Regions from separate parts of the Micromonospora sp. NPDC005171 genome, predicted to be linked through region 3. Evidence: riboswitches for the same ligand, from Rfam matches in the RefSeq annotation. Region 3 holds a riboswitch; each other region holds the start of a gene.

What was found. A riboswitch is a leader RNA that binds a small molecule or an ion and turns the genes downstream of it on or off. The one in region 3 is predicted to bind cobalamin.
Region 1: another riboswitch for cobalamin. It lies ahead of ABZU74_RS24250 (ribonucleoside-diphosphate reductase subunit alpha); the one in region 3 lies ahead of cobN (cobaltochelatase subunit CobN).
Region 2: another riboswitch for cobalamin. It lies ahead of bluB (5,6-dimethylbenzimidazole synthase); the one in region 3 lies ahead of cobN (cobaltochelatase subunit CobN).

What each region holds. Positions count from the first base shown of each region.
Region 1 is NZ_JBEXIM010000025.1:18,326-24,193, forward strand. It holds gene ABZU74_RS24235 (aldo/keto reductase) at 1-534, shown strand, start outside; gene ABZU74_RS24240 (FadR/GntR family transcriptional regulator) at 545-1,267, opposite strand; gene ABZU74_RS24245 (enolase C-terminal domain-like protein) at 1,275-2,672, opposite strand; cobalamin riboswitch at 3,106-3,323, shown strand; gene ABZU74_RS24250 (ribonucleoside-diphosphate reductase subunit alpha) at 3,515-5,833, shown strand.
Region 2 is NZ_JBEXIM010000022.1:71,130-76,997, forward strand. It holds gene metH (methionine synthase) at 1-2,772, opposite strand, end outside; cobalamin riboswitch at 3,272-3,472, shown strand; gene bluB (5,6-dimethylbenzimidazole synthase) at 3,502-4,131, shown strand; partial or broken gene ABZU74_RS23145 (helix-turn-helix domain-containing protein) at 4,266-4,550, opposite strand; gene ABZU74_RS23150 (hypothetical protein) at 4,590-5,735, opposite strand; gene ABZU74_RS23155 (sigma-70 family RNA polymerase sigma factor) at 5,732-5,868, opposite strand, start outside.
Region 3 is NZ_JBEXIM010000045.1:23,996-29,863, reverse strand. It holds gene cobN (cobaltochelatase subunit CobN) at 1-2,283, opposite strand, end outside; cobalamin riboswitch at 2,617-2,746, opposite strand; gene ABZU74_RS30160 (helix-turn-helix domain-containing protein) at 3,377-4,336, opposite strand; gene ABZU74_RS30155 (MFS transporter) at 4,431-5,696, shown strand; gene ABZU74_RS30150 (hypothetical protein) at 5,723-5,868, opposite strand, start outside.

The sequences.
Region 1 (5,868 bases), on a different contig from region 3:
CAGGCCGCGCACGAGGCGATCCCGGCGTTGGTGGAGCTGCGGGAGCAGGGCGTGATCGGCGCCGTCGGTGCGGGGATGAACCAGTCCGCGATGCTGGCGCGCTTCGTGGCGGAGACCGACGTGGACGTGGTGATGTGCGCCGGCCGGTACACCCTGCTGGAACAGGGCGCGTTGACCGACCTGCTGCCGGTCGCGCAGGCCCGCCGCGTCGGCGTGGTGGTCGCCGGGGTCTACAACTCGGGGCTGCTGGCCCGGGACGTGCCGGCGACCGACGCCGTCTACGACTACCGGCAGGCGCCGGCAGAGGTGATCGACCAGGCCCGCCGGATAGCGCGGGTCTGTCAGACGTACGGGGTCACGCTGCCGCAGGCGGCGTTGGCGTTCGTCAGTCGTCACCCGGCCGTGGTCTCGACGGTGGTCGGCATGCGGGACGAGGCCCAGGTGACCGAGACCCTGCGCCGATCCGACGTCGACGTCCCGGATCAGCTCTGGGCGGCGTTGTACGACGAGGGGCTGCTCGACGTGCAGTCGTAAGGGCCGGCGGTCACGGCCGGACCGTCTCGATGCTCGGGTCAGTGTCGTCGGGTAACCCCTGCAACGACTCCTCCACGCCGATCAGGTGGTTGGCCATCCGGGTTCGCGCCCGCTCCGGGTCGCGTGCCACGAGGGCCTTCAGGATCGCCACGTGCTCGTCATGGGTCCGCAGGTCCGCGCCCTCCTCGTGCAGACTGCGCCACAGCCGGCCGCGGATGGTGCGCCCGGCGAAGGCTTCGATCAGGCCGACGAGCACCGGATTCTCGGCGTGCACGGCGATGATCCGGTGGAAGGCGATGTCGATCTCCATGATCCGCTCGTGGTCCTGCGGTGACTGGCCGACCATCCGGGCCGCCTCCTCGAGCAGGTCTCCCGCCTGGGCCAGCGCCTCGTCGGTGATCCTGGTCGCCGCCAGCCGGGCGGCCTCGCACTCCAGCAGTCGCCGGACGGTGTGGATGTGCCGCGGGTCGCCCTGACCCTGGAAGTCCACAACGAAACCCATCGGGGCCAGCAGTTGTGGGGCGTCGAGGTTGGTGACGTAGGTGCCGTCGCCCTGGCGGATGTTGACGATGCCGAGGATCGACAGCGCCGACATCCCCTCGCGCAGCGAGCCCCGCGAGACGCCGAGCGACTCGGCGAGGTCCTTCTCGATGGGCAACCGGTCCCCGGGCCTGAACTGCCCTTCGAGGATCATCCGCTTGATGCCGTTGACCACTTCGTCAGTGCGAGACATGACTCCCCTAGCGGCCGGCGGGGGTGGCCTTCCCACCCGCGATCACGTACGCCGCCTCCGGAGATGACACGGTAGTCGGGTCTGTCGCCGCCCAGTAGTGGCCGTCGGGAAACCTGTAGAGCGCGACCGACTCGGTACGCATCCGGGTGGAGTAGCCGGGCTGGCTGGGCAGGACGTATCCGCTGCCGGAACCGGTGTCCCGGATGATGCACGGGTCGGTGAAGTGCTCGTGCAGGTGGTCGACGAACTCGGTGACCCGGTCGGTGAGATCCCCCGAGATCGCGACGTAGTCGAGCACCGACACGTGTTGGACCATCTCGCAGAGCCCCACACCGCCGGCGTGTGGGCACACCGGGACGTCGAACTTCGCGGCGAGCAGCAGCACGGCGACGATCTCGTTGATGCTGGCCAACCTGCCGGTGTCCAGCTGGCAGAAGTCGATGGCCTCGGCTTGGAACAGCTGCTTGAACATCACCCGGTTGTGGCAGTGCTCGCCGGTGGCGACGCCGATCGGAGCGACGGCACGGCGGACGGCCGCGTGGCCCAGGATGTCGTCGGGGCTGGTCGGCTCCTCGATCCACAGGGGCTTGAACTGGGCGAGGGCGGTGACCCACTCGATGGCCTGGTCGACGTCCCACACCTGGTTGGCGTCGATCATCAGGTTGCGATCCGGCCCGAGGATCTCCCGCGCGATCGCGCACCGGCGGATGTCGTCGTCGAGGTTGGCGCCCACCTTGAGCTTGACGTACCCGTAGCCGGTGTCCACCGCCTCCTGGCACAGCCGGCGCAGCTTGTCGTCGCCGTAGCCGAGCCAACCCGCCGAGGTGGTGTAGGCGGGGTAGCCGGTCCGGTCGAGCTCGGCGAGGCGGGCGGCCTTCGTGCCCTCCTTGGCCCGCAGGATGGCCAGCGCCTCGTCGCGGGTCAGCGCGTCGGACAGGTAGCGCAGGTCCGCGATGTCGACGAGTTGCTCGGGGGACATGTCGACGAGCAGCCTCCACAGCGGCTTGTCGGCGAGCCGGGCGACCAGGTCCCACGACGCGTTCAACACGGCGGCGAGGGACAGGTGGACGACGCCCTTCTCCGGGCCGAGCCACCGCAGCTGCGAGTCGGAGGTGAGGAGGCGGTAGACCGCGCCCATGTCCGCTGCCATCGTCGCCACGTCCAGGCCCACGAGACGCTGCGCCTGGTGGACCGCCGCCGCCGCGACGATGTCGTTGCCGCGACCGATGGTGAAGGTCAGACCGTGCCCCGCGAGCGGCGCACCCACGCCGTCGACGCCGTCGGTGTGCAGGACGACGTAGGCCGCCGAATAGTCGCCGTCCTTGTTCATGGCGTCTGAGCCGTCAGCGGTCAGGGAGGTGGGGAAGCGGACGTCTTCGACGGTGACGGCAGTGATCTGCGGCATGCGCTCCTCGCCCGGCTAGGCTAAAGATCAGATGATCACTGGGAGTATACGGAGGACTTCTCCGGCGCGTCAACGATGTCGATCACCGCAGACCCGCAGACATATGATGTTTGGTTGGTCGGAACGATCCGCCTTGCTGCCCGCCGTGCCGGTGGGTGGCTGAGAGTGGTGAGGGGAACGGGCCCCGGAGATTGGATGTTCACCCTCCCTTCAAGGCATTGACGGCGGCACATGGGCGTGGCGCACGGCACCCGATGCCCCGATACATCAAATCTTTGTCGATTGTCGACACCCGCATCGAAGGGCAGCGGCTCCGCTGCCTGCCGCCGGTCGGCGTGGCGCGGTCGGCCAGGTTGGTGACGGTGCTCACCGGGCGGCCGCCGACACGCCCGAGACCGACATGTGGGGTGTGACAACGGCTGCGTCCCTATATATGGTGTCGAACGCAGCTGGTTCGCCGCTCATCCGGGGCGGTCGAGGCAACAGGGAACCCGGTGGAAATCCGGGACTGTCCCGCAGCGGTGAGTGGGAACGACCGCCGTCATCAGCACTGGGCCACCACATCGGCCTGGGAAGCGACGGCCAGTAGGAGACCGGCGAATCCGGTCGTGCCCGCGAGTCCGAAGACCTGCCAGCGCGCCGCGTACCCGCACCGGGTGGGCGGCGGTCCGAGGCCGCGTGGGACGGCCGACGCCACCTGACCCACGCCGGGCTGGCGTGGCGTCCGTCGGTGTCTGTCTCCCCGCGTCCGGGGCCACCAGGTCTTCAACTCCGAGGAGCGAGTGGTGACAGTCACCGAGGTAGTTCCGGCCAGCGGCGACGCGACAGTGCGGCGCACGCCGATGCAGGTCCGCAAACGCGACGGCGGCACCGAACCCGTCGACGTGAACAAGATCGTCCGGGCGGTCGAGCGGTGGGCCGACGACCTGACCGACGTCGACCCGATGCGGGTGGCCACCCGCACCATCAGCGGCCTCTACGACGGCGCGACCACTGCCGAACTGGACCGGCTGTCCATCCAGACCGCCGCCGAGATGATCGGTGAGGAGCCGCAGTACTCGCGTCTCGCCGCGCGGCTGCTGGCCGGCTACGTCGACAAGGAGGTGCGTCGACAGGGCATCACCTCGTTCAGCGCGGCGATCCGGGTCGGCCACGCCGAGGGCCTGATCGGTGACGACACCGCCGCGTTCGTCGCCGCACACGCCGCGACCCTCGACCACGCCATCGACCCGAACGGCGACCGCCGGTTCGAGTACTTCGGCCTGCGCACCGTCTACGACCGCTACCTGCTGCGCCATCCCACCAGCCGACTGGTGGTGGAGACCCCGCAGTACTGGCTGCTGCGGGTGGCCTGCGGCCTGTCCCGCACGGCGGACGAGGCGGTCGACTTCTACCGGCTGATGTCCAGCCTGGCCTACCTGCCCAGCTCACCGACCTTGTTCAACTCTGGGACCCGGCACACCCAGATGTCCTCCTGCTATCTGGTCGACTCGCCGCGCGACGAGCTGGACTCGATCTACCAGCGGTACGCCCAGGTCGCCAACCTGTCCAAGTTCGCCGGTGGTATCGGCATCGCGTACTCCCGGGTCCGCTCCCGCGGCGCGCTGATCCGGGGCACGAACGGGCAGTCCAACGGGATCGTGCCGTGGCTGCGCACTCTCGACGCGAGCGTCGCCGCCGTCAACCAGGGTGGCCGGCGCAAGGGCGCGGCCTGCGTCTACCTGGAGCCGTGGCACCCGGACATCGAGGAGTTCCTGCAACTGCGGGACAACACCGGCGAGGACGCGCGGCGCACCCACAACCTCAACCTGGCCAACTGGATCCCGGACGAGTTCATGCGCCGGGTCGAGGCCGACGAGCCGTGGTCGCTGTTCGACCCGCACGAGGTGCCCGAGCTGCCCGACCTGTGGGGGGAGCGGTTCGACACCGCGTACCGGCAGGCCGAGGCGCAGGGCCGCTACGTGCGGCAGGTCCCGGCACGGGAGCTGTACGGGAAGATGATGCGGACCCTCGCCCAGACCGGCAACGGCTGGATGACCTTCAAGGACGCCGCGAACCGGCTCTGCAACCAGACTGCCGAGCCGGGCAACGTGGTGCACCTGTCCAACCTGTGCACGGAGATCATCGAGGTGTCCAGCGACACCGAGACCGCCGTGTGCAACCTCGGCTCGGTGAATCTCGCCGCACACCTCAGCGACGGCGGCATCGACTGGGAGCGGCTGCGCGCCACGGTGCGGACCGCGGTGACCTTCCTCGACCGGGTGATCGACATCAACTACTACCCGACCGCGCAGGCGGCGGCGAGCAACCCCCGCTGGCGGCCCGTCGGGCTCGGGCTGATGGGCCTGCAGGACGTCTTCTTCGCGCTGCGGCTGCCGTTCGACTCGCCGGCCGCGCGGGAGCTGTCCACCCGGATCAGCGAGGAGCTGTACCTGACCGCGCTGGAGACCTCCGCCGACCTGGCGCGCGACTTCGGCGCGCATCCGGCGTACCCGCAGACCCGGGCCGCGCGGGGCCAGCTCCAACCCGACCTGTGGGGCGTCGAGGGTACGCAGGCCGCGCGGTGGGACGCGCTGCGCGAGCGGGTCGAGGCGTACGGGCTGCGCAACTCGCTGCTGGTGGCGGTCGCGCCGACGGCGACCATCGCCTCGATCGCCGGGTGCTACGAGTGCATCGAGCCGCAGGTGTCCAACCTGTTCAAGCGCGAGACCCTGTCGGGGGAGTTCCTCCAGGTCAACACCGCGCTGGTCCGCGAGCTGAAGGCCCGTGGCCTGTGGACCGAGCGGATCCGGTCGGCGATCAAGCGGGCGGAGGGGTCGGTGCAGGACATCACCGAGCTGCCGGCCGGCGTACGGGAGTTGTTCCGCACCGCCTGGGAGCTGCCGCAGCGGGCGCTGATCGACCTGGCCGCCGCCCGCGCCCCGTTCATCGACCAGTCCCAGTCGCTGAACCTGTTCCTGGCCGCACCGACAATCGGCAAGCTCTCCTCGATGTACCTGTACGCCTGGAAGGCCGGGCTGAAGACCACCTACTACCTGCGCTCGCGCCCCGCCACGCGGATCCAGCAGGCCACCGTCAGCGCTGTCGCACCCGTCGCTGTCGACGCGGAGGCGCTGGCCTGCTCGCTGGAGAACCCCGAGTCGTGCGAGGCCTGCCAGTGACCGCCGCCGACATCGCCACCGATCTCAGCACCGCC
Region 2 (5,868 bases), on a different contig from region 3:
GGTGAAGTCCGGGGTCGGCAGGTCGCTGAAGTCGACCTTCTCGCGATTGGCGCGAGCCTCAGCCAAGCCGAGCATCGGCTGGGAGCGCCGGTTGGCATGCGCCTCGCGCAACTGCTCCTGCTCGACGCGGTTGGCGCGGTCCAGCTCGCGCGCCCGGCCATCGTCGAGTAGGTCGGACACCACGCCGACGACCCGGGACGCGTCGAGCACGTGCACGGTTGTGCCGTCGTACGAGGGGGCGATGCGGACGGCGGTGTGTTGACGCGATGTCGTGGCCCCGCCGATCAGCAGGGGCACCTTGAGGCCGCGGCGCTGCATCTCGGCGCCGACGGTGACCATCTCGTCGAGCGATGGCGTGATCAGGCCGGACAGACCGATGGCGTCAGCGCCCTCGGCGACGGCCGTGTCCAGAATCCGGCCAGCCGGAACCATCACGCCCAGGTCGATGACCTCGTAGCTGTTGCAGCCCAGGACCACGCCGACGATGTTCTTGCCGATGTCGTGCACATCGCCCTTCACCGTCGCCAGCACGACCTTGCCCTGCCCGCGGCCCGGGTCGATCCGGCCCTCCAGGCGGGCCTGCTCCTTCTCGGCTTCCATGAACGGTTCGAGGTAGGCGACCGAGCGCTTCATCACCCGGGCGCTCTTGACCACCTGCGGCAGGAACATCTTGCCGGCGCCGAACAGGTCACCGACGATCTTCATTCCGTTCATCAGCGGACCCTCGATGACATCGAGGGGTCGGACGAGGCCCTGCCGGGCCTCCTCCGTGTCCTGTTCGATGAAGTCGACGATGCCGTGGACCAGCGCGTACGACAGCCGCTCGGTCACCGGCGCCTCGCGCCAGGCCAGGTCAACCGCACGCTTCGTGCCGGAACCGGTAACGGTCGACGCGAAGGTGACCAGGCGGTCGGTGGCGTCCGGGCGCCGGTCGAAGATCACGTCCTCGACGAGTTCGAGGAGGTCGGCGGGGATATCGGCGTACACGGCGAGCTGGCCGGCGTTGACGATGCCCATGTCCAGCCCGGCGCGGACAGCGTGCAACAGGAACGCGGAGTGCATGGCTTCGCGAACCACGTCGTTGCCGCGGAAGGAGAATGACAGGTTGGAGATGCCGCCGCTGGTGCGGGCACCCGGGCAGCGCGCCTTGATCAGCGGGAGGGAGTCGATGAACGCCTTCGCGTATCCGTTGTGCTCGGCGATGCCGGTGGCGACCGCGAGGACGTTCGGGTCGAAGATGATGTCCTCCGGCGCGAACCCGGCCTGCTCGACGAGCAGATCGTAGGCCCGGCCGCAGATCGACACCTTGCGTTCGGTGGTGTCGGCCTGGCCGCGTTCGTCGAAGGCCATCACCACCACGCCGGCGCCGTAATCGCGGATCCGGCGGGCCTGAGCCAGGAATGACTCCGTGCCCTCCTTGAGGCTGATCGAGTTGACCACGCCCTTGCCCTGCACGCACTTGAGGCCGGCTTCGAGGACCGTCCACTTCGAGCTATCGATCATCACTGGGATCCGGGCGACCTCCGGCTCGGTGGCGATGAGGTTGAGGAAGGTCGTCATGGCACGCTCGCTGTCGAGCAGGTCCGCGTCCATGTTGACGTCGAGCAGGTTGGCACCGCCGCGGACCTGCTCCAGGGCCACGTCGACCGCGCCCTGATAGTTGTCCGACTCGATGAGCCGGCGGAACTTGGCCGAGCCGGTGACATTGGTGCGCTCACCGATCATCACGAATCCGGTGTCGGGTCCGATCGCGAACGGCTCCAACCCACTGAACCGGGTGGTTTCCGGCAGGGCGGCAACCGTCCGTGGCGGTGTGCCGGCCACGGCGGCGACGATCCGGGCGATGTGGTCCGGTGAGGTGCCGCAGCAGCCGCCGGCGATGTTGAGCAAGCCGGACGCGGCAAACTCGCCGAGCAGGCCGGCGGTCTCCTCCGGCGTCTGGTCGTAGCCGCCGAAAGCGTTCGGCAGACCGGCGTTGGGGTGACACGCCACGTAGGTTCCGGCGATCTTGGAAAGCTCCTCGACATGCGGGCGCATCTCGGCCGCGCCCAGCGAGCAGTTCACGCCGACGACCAGCGGATCGGCCCGCTCTATCGAGCGCCAGAAAGCCTCCACGGTCTGCCCCGACAGGGTCCGGCCGCTGAGGTCGACAATGGTCACGGAGATCCACAACGGCAGCTGCGGCGCGACCTCACGGGCCGCGGCGATTGCGGCCTTCGCGTTCAACGTGTCGAAGATCGTCTCGATCAAAAGCAGGTCGACACCGCCCTCGGCCAGGGCCGAGATCTGCTCCGCGTACGCCGCGCGCACTCCGTCGAAGTCGACGGCGCGATACGCCGGGTCGTCGACCCGCGGCGACAGCGACAGCGTCACGTTCAGCGGCCCGACCGAGCCGGCCACGAACCGGCCACCGAACTCGTCCGCCGCCTGCCGGGCCAGCCGCGCACCCTGAACGTTCATCTCACGAACCAGTGACTGGAGCCCGTAGTCGGCCTGGCCGATGCTCGTCGCCGTGAAAGTATTGGTGGTGGTGATGTCGGCGCCGGCGGCCAGATACCGCCGGTGTACGTCCAGAATGACGTCTGGCCGGGTGAGGTTGAGCAGGTCGGGATCACCGCTGACGTCCTGCGGATGGTCGACGATCAGGTCGCCTCGATAGTCTGCGGCGGTGAGCTGCGCGCCCTGCAACATCGTTCCCCAGGCGCCGTCCAACACCAGAACACGCTGGGACATCAGCTGCCGCAGCGACGATGCATTGTCTCTCTGGCTCAATGACGCGCTCAAGCGGCCACCTCCGAAGCTCGGAGGCGCCCTTGTTGAAGAAATGAGGGCCGAGCGTGGCGGGCTCCGCCCGTCGCAGCGCCTCTCGACCGACAGGCAGATGCTACCCGATCCGTTTGCCTGGACGCCCCCGTGCGGCGTCGGCGTCTGGCTGCTGCGATCACGCGGCAAGCCCGATCGTGACGAGCACCGCCCTTCACGGGCGATGTAGCGGCGGGGCCACATCGCCGTACGAAACGACGACGCGGCGTTATCCGCTCAGTAGGAGGTCCGAACTCGGCGCCGTCCCGCCGGCGCGGATCACTTCTGAGCTGCGGGGTTGGAGAAGTCGGTATGACGGTGGCGCGTCCTCCGCAGTCGCCGAGCCGAAGCATCCGACTGGACGGAGGACGCGCAGGCAAAGTTCACTCCGACCGGCAACGGCGTAGCGGTATGCCGAATATTCATGGCGAGGTTCGTCCCATGTTCGTCGGGACCGTTAAGGTCTGCGGTGGCACAAACGTTGCGAGGTGCCCTGCGCGAGTGGGGAGAATCGGGAAGCCGGTGTGAGTCCGGCACGGGCCCGCCGCGGTGACCGGGGAGCTGCCGCCCACGCGTACCAGACGCAGCCACTGACCCTGCGGGGTTGGGAAGGCGGGTGACCAGCGTAGATCCGGGAGTCCGAAGACCGGCCTCGCGTCATCGACCCCGTCAGGGGCACGAGCGCAGCGGGAGCCTGCCTTGAACACCGGACTCTACGAGACCATCCACCGCCGCCGGGACGTACGTGCCCAGTTCACCGGGGCGCCGATCCCCGACGAGACGTTGAACCGGGTCCTCACGGCGGCGCACGCCGCGCCGAGCGTCGGCCTCTCCCAGCCCTGGGACTTCATCCTGGTCCGCGATCCCGAGCTGCGGCAGGAGTTCCACCGGCACGTGCAGCGGGAACGGGACACCTTCGCGGCCACTCTCGAGAGTGCGGCGGCGGAACGCTTCAACCGGATCAAAATCGATGGCGTACGTGAGTCGACGATGTCAGTCGTAGTCACGTACGACCCCGAGCGGGGCGGACCGGCCGTGCTCGGCCGTCACGCGATCGCCGACGCCGGCCTCTACTCGGTCTGTCTGGCGATCCAGAACCTGTGGCTGGCCGCAACCGCCGAGCAACTCGGGGTCGGCTGGGTCTCGTTCTACCGGGAGCCGTTCCTACGCGACCTGCTCGGCATCCCGGCCACCGTCCGCCCGGTGGCGTGGCTCTGCCTCGGCCCGGTCACCCATCTGGAGCAGACGCCGGACCTGGAGCGGCACGGCTGGCGCCAGCGACGCCCGGCGTCATCGGTGATCCACCACGATCGTTGGACGACGGAGTGACCGAGTGGTTCTGACGGCGCTCCCGCGCCAGCCACCCCGCGTGCATTTTCGAGGCCTGCATGTCGAGGCGCCTGCCGATCTGGACGGGGCCGAGGCGCTGCTTGACGCGCAAGTGCACGACCTTGCCGACCAGGGGCTGCGGTGTCCGCGTCGGGCTGTGGTGCGGGCGTGACGATCCGGTCCCGCATACCGTCAGCGCCCTGCTCGCGGTAGCGATCTGTCCAGCGTTTCGCGGTCCGCCCGGAGCCGTCATAACACCGTGCCGCCTGAGCGACGGGCCAGCCCTCGTCCAAGACCAGACGCGCCACGCGCAGACGTGCGCGTAAGGGAGCAGCATGACTGTGCCGTGCGAACAACAGAAGGACGGTACGGGCCGCCTCGAGGCGGCCCGTACCGTTACCGAACGCCGGGCGCGTCACGCCCGTCTGCCGGAATGCTGGTGCGTGAGAGTTCCCTGCCTACAGGTCGGCCTTCGCCACGCGGGAGGATTCGTAGTTCGTGGAGGCCTGGGGCAGGCCCGGCACGGTGGAGACGTTCTTGACCAGCATGCCGGTCTTGGCGTCGATGGTCAGCACCTCGCTGCCCTGGCCGCCGAACACCTCGGGGCCGGCGGTGATCGTCAGCGTGGCCTTGCCGTGGGTGGTCGAGTTCTTGACGCTGACCGCGGAGATGGTGGACAGCAGACGCAGCACACCGGCCCGGACCTGCGTGTTGCCGTCGCCAGCGGACAGCGCTTGGGTGCTGTACGTCCACAGGGCGTTGTCGAAGTGCCGCTGAACGGCCTGGGGGCTGTACGGCTTTGGCTCGGCGTTGCCGCCCTTCTGCTTGATGATCACCTGGGCGTCCGCCTGCTGCTTGTCCCACACCGCCTTCTGCGCTGCGGGGTCGAGGCCCACCAGCGGATCCTTGGCTGCCTTGAGCATCTGGGTCCGGCCGTCGGCCGGGCTGCTCTCCGCCGCGGCGACGGCTGCCTTGAGGAGCGGAGCGTAGCCGCCGTCCGTCATCTGGTCCTGATGACGCGTGATCGCACGCTTGATGTCCTTCACGCTGTTGCCCGTATAGATCGCGTGACCGTCGGTGTACAGCGTGTAGACGACCTGCATGGTCTTGGTGCCGTGGACCTGCGTCGCCTTCACCAGCCACGCGTCGCCCGCCGACGGGGTGACCGTCTTGATGGACCCGGCCAGGGTCATCAGCGGCGCGCGCTCGGCGGACCCGTCGACGGTGGTCGAGCCCGAGGTGGCGGCCGACGAATCCTTGCCGGCGTCCGTGACCCCGGTTGCCGACGAGTTCAGCACCACAGCGACGACTGCCGCCGCTGCGGTAACCGCCACCCCGGCGCCGATACCCCATCGGCCGGCGATACCGATCCGGCGGCGGCGCTGAATCGCCGGGCTGGATTCGCGGTCCCGCGTGGTTGTCGTCGTTTCCATGGTTGAAGTCGCCTCCATAGTCGTGTCCTCCGCTGATATCGCGCCCAGCAGCCGCACGGTTCCGGGGTCGGTCATAGCCGCCCGCAGCACCGCCCGCGCCCGCTGATACGCCTCCGGGCGTAGTGGTTCTGCGCTGCCCAACGCACCGACCAGATCGAGCTCGTCGGTCATCGGTGTCTCTCCTTCGCGCTGTTGCGGTCCTTCAGAAGCGCGGACACCCCCGGCGCGTCGCGCAATGCCGTCCTGGCCTGGCTCAGCAGCCGCCGCGCGGTGCCGGCCGGTATGCCGAGTGCCCGCGCGGCGT
Region 3 (5,868 bases):
GGCGGCGTCCACGGCCCAGCCGAGGGTCTCCATGCCGACGACCAGCCGGCGGGCGAGGGCCTCGATGAGGTCGATCGCGTCGGCGGCGGTGCCGGCCGGCCCGTCCACCACGTCGGTAAGTGCCGCAGGCAGCGCCAGTCGCTGTCCCGGCGCCGCGAGCAACTCCTGCTCGTCGAGGGAGTACGCGACGGCGAGGGCCTGTCGCAGGCCGGGCAGGGCGCGGGCGCCGCCCCAGATCTGCGGGGCGCGCAACACCGCCAGGACCAGGTTGACCCGGGGCTCGCCGGTGGGCGCGTCGGCGAGGATGTGCAGCCCGTCGCGGATCTGCACGTCCTTGACCTCGCAGAGGTACCCGTCGAGGTGCAGCACGAAGTCGTCGAAGTCGTCCGCGTCGGGCATGGCCTCGGCGTGCAGGTCGTGGTGCAGCTCGGCGGCGCGCACCAGCTCCCAGATCTGGGCCCGCACGGTGGGCACCTTGGCCGGGTCGAGGGCCTGCACGGTGGCGTACTCGTCGAGGAGTTGTTCCAGTTTGGCCAGGTCGCCGTAGGTTTCGGCGCGGGCCATCGGCGGGACCAGGTGGTCGACGACCACGGCGTGCGCCCGCCGTTTGGCCTGGGTGCCCTCGCCGGGGTCGTTGACGATGAACGGGTACACCAGTGGCAGGTCGCCGAGGACCGCGTCGGGCGCGCAGTCGGCGGCCAGGCCGAGTCCCTTGCCGGGCAGCCACTCCAGGGTGCCGTGTTTGCCCAGGTGCACCACGGCGTCCGCGCCGAAGCCGCCGTCCGCGACGGCGGCGGTCAACCAGCGGTACGCGGCCAGGTAGTGGTGACTCGGCGGCAGGTCCGGGTCGTGGTAGATGGCGATCGGGTTCTCCCCGAAGCCGCGGGGCGGCTGGATCAGCAGCACCACGTTGCCGAAGCGCAGCCCGGCGAGGACGATGTCGCCGCCCTCGGTGTACAGCTCGCCGGGCGGCTCACCCCAGTGCTCCCGCATCCGCTCGCGCAGCTCGACCGGGACCTGGTCGAACCAGCGCCGGTACGTCGACCCCGGTATCCGGGCCTCGGCGGCGGCCAACTGCTCCGGGGTGAGCCACTCCACGTCGTGGCCACCGGCGGCGATCAGCGCGTGGATCAGCGCGTCGCCGTCGTCGGGCGGCGGCGCGTCACCGAGGTCGTAGCCGGCCTCGACGAGCGCGGCGAACAGTCTGACCGCCGAGGCCGGGGTGTCCAACCCGACGGCGTTACCGACCCGGGAGTGCTTGGTGGGGTACGAGCTGAGCACCACGGCGACCCGCTTGTCGGCGTGCGGCACGTACCGCAGCCGGGCGTGGCGGACCGCGATCCCGGCGACGCGGGCGGCCCGTTCGGGGTCGGCGGCGTAGACCGAGAGTCCGTCGGCGTCGATCTGCTTGAACGAGAACGGCACTGTGACGATCCGGCCGTCGAACTCGGGGATGGCCACCTGCATGGCGGCGTCCAACGGGGACAGTCCGGCGTCGCTGTCGGCCCACTGCGCGCGGGTGCTGGTGAGGCAGAGCGCCTGGATGACCGGCACGTCCAGGGCGGCCAGGGCGCCGACGTCCCAGGCGTCCTCGTCGCCGCCACCGGAGGCGTCCGCGGCGACCGCGCCGCCGGCCGCGAGCACCGTGACCAGCAGCGCGTCACAGCGGGCGAAGAGTCCGAGTGGGCCGGCGCCCGCGGTCAGCCCGCGCAGCGAGCCGCAGAAGATCGGCAGCGGGTTGCCGCCGGCCGTTCGCACCGCCTCGGCCAGCACGTCGACGAATCCGGTGTTGCCGGCGAGGGCGTGCGCCCGGTAGAAGACGATTCCCACCGTGGGCCGGTCCGGGTCGGCGGGGTGTTCGCCGTGCACCCCGTACGCCGGGGTGGGGGCGGGCGGGGCGAAGCCCTCGCCGGTGAGCAGCACCGTGTCGGACAGGAACCGGGCCAACTGCCCCAGGTTGTCCGGCCCGCCCTCCACCAGGTAGGCCAGCGCCTGGGTGACGACCCCGGACGGCACCGTGGAGATGGCCATCAGCTCCGCGTCGGGTAGCGCCTCACCGCCGAGCACGACCGTCGGCACTCCGGTGGCGAGCACCGCGGCGAGGCCGTCCGGCCACGCCTGCCGACCGCCGAGCAGGCGTACGACGACGAGGGCGACCCCGTCGAGCAGGGCGGGCACCTCCTCGACGGTGACCCGCGCGGGGTTCGCCAACCGGTAGTCGGCGTTGCTGGCGCGGGCGGCCAGCAGGTCGGTGTCGGCGGTGGACAGCAGCAGGATGCGCACGGTTGGCTCCGGAAAGTGACGCCCTGGGCCCCGAGGGGGCGACCGGGACGATGCGGACGGGTACGGCGTCAGCCGGTACGACGGCCCGGGCGAACGACGCGCCGACGCGGGCGTCGGGGCCGGTCAGCGGCGGGCGCTCGGCTCAGCGGTACCGGAAGCCGGCGGCCTGGCGCACGCCGCGACGGCCGGCCCTTGGCGTGCGGGCGCGCCCGGTTCCGGGCGCGCTGCGGCGCCCTGTGCACAGGTTATGACGATGCTCGTCGATGAATGAGACGCCGTGCGTCATCGGGTCCTCCTCGGGTGTCCACGCCCTGGGGTACGTCCCGACGGCCGAAGTATCCTGGCTTCCGGATCGACGCTCTCCCCCGGCCTTCCAACCGCAGACACACGGCCGTGACTCACGAGGGGGGATCGCTCCCCGGTGACAGTGGCGGGACCGCGTCGGATTCGCACCGACTTCCTTCACTGCCGTCAGGCCGCGAATGCTGCCACACCGCCGCGCCGCCGGTCAACGCCGGTCAGGCCCTACCAGGCGGGTGGAACTCATCGAGATTCGGCGATTGGCGCGAGCGTGAATCCGCACGCCGCAATGCCCCAGATCAATGCCCGACGTCCTTTGCTCTGCTTACCTATGCGCACCGGACACGGAGCGTCACTGGTGCCTATAGGTAAGCAGAGCAAAGGACGGCCGAACGAACTCTGACCTGCGCCGATCATCCGGCAGCGCGATGCCGGCCGACACCCTCACCGAGGGTCGGCGATCGCCACACCAGTGTCCGTGATCAATCTCGGAGGTCGATCTCCTTGGTCGCCCCGCAGTTCCACCACCTCGCCGGTCGGGTCTGGCTCTGTCCGGGCGATCCGGACCCGGAGGCGGTCCACGCCGGCGTCGCCGTCGTCGTCGACGAACGCGGCAGTGTGATGATCGACGCCGGGCAGAGCCCCGCGCCCGCCGGCGACACCCAGGCCGCGCTGGCCGCCGCTGGCACATCTGCGCCGGCCGGAGGACGGCCTCGACCTCGACCTGACCCCGGCGGCACCGCCCCGCCGGGCACACGGAGGCGGGCACCTCGCGCCGACACGCCGTGCCCCGTCAGAACGATGAGGCCCCGGCCACGAGCGTTCGGGCGGTCTCCGTCCACCAGTAGAGGACCTCCCGGCCCGACCGGCGCTTCTGAAGCAGACCGGCCTCGGTCAGCACGCGCAGATGACCACCGACCGTGCCGAGCGGCAGCCCGGTCGCGGCGACCACTGCCGTGGTGCTGACCGGCTCAGCCGCCTGCACCAGAATCGTGCTCCGCGAGTTTCCCAGCAGGCGGCGCAGAGAATCCGGTGTGGTGAGAGCCTCCTCGGCGAAGATTCCCGTCACTGGATAGACGATTCCGAAGCGGTCGGGCAATCTCCAGGAGATCCAGCCTCCCCGGCAGTGGGCCGCGAAGAACGTCAGCGTCCCGCCGCGCACGTCGGACGGTGGGTAAGGCCGCTCCTCGACCTGCAGCCGGCCGTTGCCCAGCCAGCGCGTGCCGGGCCGCATGTCGTTGATGACCCCGGACCATCCGTCCCTGCCCAGGCGGGAGATCCGGGACACCACGTCGGCACGCAGCACCGACTGCCGGCGCGGCCAGTCCGCCTCGACGGTGTGGCGCCAGACCCAGCGCAGAAGAGCGGCTGTCCGGCTCGCCAACCCGGACCCGCGCAATTCCGGGGCCAACGGGGAACGTACGTGGGCCAGATCGGCGCGGATCCGGTCGTCCGACAGCGACTCCAGCTCCACGAGCTCGTCGTCCAGCGTCATGTCCGGACGGGCGGGCGGCACCGTCAGGAAGTCGGCCATCCAGGAGGACGATATCGCGTGCGCCAGAAGGGCCCTGGTCACCGGATCATCGTCGAGATGGCCCTGGAAGGCGTCGACATGCTGGTCCCGCCAGACCCGATGCCACGGCAGCGGCTGACCTCGGCGCAGGATATTCAGCGCCCCCAACGTCTCGGTGAGCTGCGAGGTGCCGAAACGCGCCTGCGCCATCACTTCGGCGTCGACCAGGAACACCGCCACGTTTCGCCTCCGGTCGAAACTCTAGGGAGGCGCCGCGGGATGTCCCAAGCTCCCGGCCATGCACAGCGACACCCTCCCAGGCCACCCGACGACCGTGAGCACGCGGAACTTCAACGCTCTGTGGGGCGGTGCCGCCGTCACCAACCTGGCTGACGGCGTCGTCAAGCTGACACTGCCGCTAATGGCCGTCTCGCTGACGGACTCCGTTGCGCTGGTCGCCGCCGCCACCCTGGCCAACACCCTGCCCTGGTTGCTCTTCTCACTGCCCGCCGGCGCCCTCGCCGACCGGGTGGATCGCCGGCACCTGATCATGACGATGGCCGCCGCGCGCGCCCTGGTCCTGGCCGTGCTCATGGGTGCCCTCGTCCTGGGCAGCCTTCCGCTGGCCGGCCTGTACGCGGGGGCGCTGCTTCTCGGCACCGCCGAGGTATTCGCCGACACCACCCGGATGGCGGTCGTGCCGATGGTCGTACCCCGCAACCGCATGGAATCCGCGTTCGCGAAGTTGACCGCGACCGAGACCGCGGCCAACGAGTTCATCGGGCCCCCGCTGGGTGGACTGCTGGCCGCCGCCGGACTGGCCGTGGCGCTCGGCGCGGGCGGCGTCGGCTACGCGGGCGCACTGCTCGCTCTGGCGGTCATGACCGGCCCTTACCGCAGCGACTGTCACCCCGGACCGGCGACGAACGCCCGGGGCCTCCTCAGCGACATCCGGGAGGGCATCCGGTACGTATGGCAGGCGAAGATTCTGCGGACCCTGCTGCTGGTGGCCGGCGCGGCGAGCGGATGCTGGGCGGCCTGGATGGCGGTCATCGTCGTCTACGCGGTCGCACCCGGACCGATGGACCTGAGCCGCGCGGAATACGGCCTGCTGATCGGAGCCCTGGGAGTGGGCGGCGTCGTGGGAGCCTCCGCCGCGCCCGCGCTCACCCGCCGGCTGGGACGGCGGGTCGTCCTCGCCGGGTCGATGGCCAGCTTCGCCGTGCTGCTGGCAGCACCAGCGATCACCTCGTCCCCCCGGCTGGTAGCCGTGACGACAGTCCTGGGCGGCGCCGGCTCCGGGGCGTGGAACGTCACCTACAGCTCGCTTCGCGCACTCGTCGTGCCCGACGAGATGATGGGGCGATACAGCGGGGTCAGCCGCCTGACCAGTTGGGGATCGATGCCGCTCGGGGCTCTGGTCGCCGGCCTCACCGCGGAACTGGTCAGCGTCAGAGCGGTCTTCGGGAGCGGAGCAGCTCTCTGCGCCCTCGCGCTCGCCGTGACGTTACGAACGGTGACATCGCCTGAATTCCGACGGGTGGAGGCCCGCGCGACCGCCCTCCACGAACCCGCGCCGGCCCACCCGCACCGATCCTGACTCTGGAAAATCCGCACAGCTGGAGTTCAGCGGGTGTGGCGTTCCGGGTGGGCCCGGCTCCAGGTCCGCATCCGCTCCGGGTAGCCGGTGCGCGCCGCCTCGTAGAGCGGCACCGCGTGCTTGCGGGCGATGGTCCCGGCCGCCCGGGGCGTTCCGGTACGCCGACGGATCC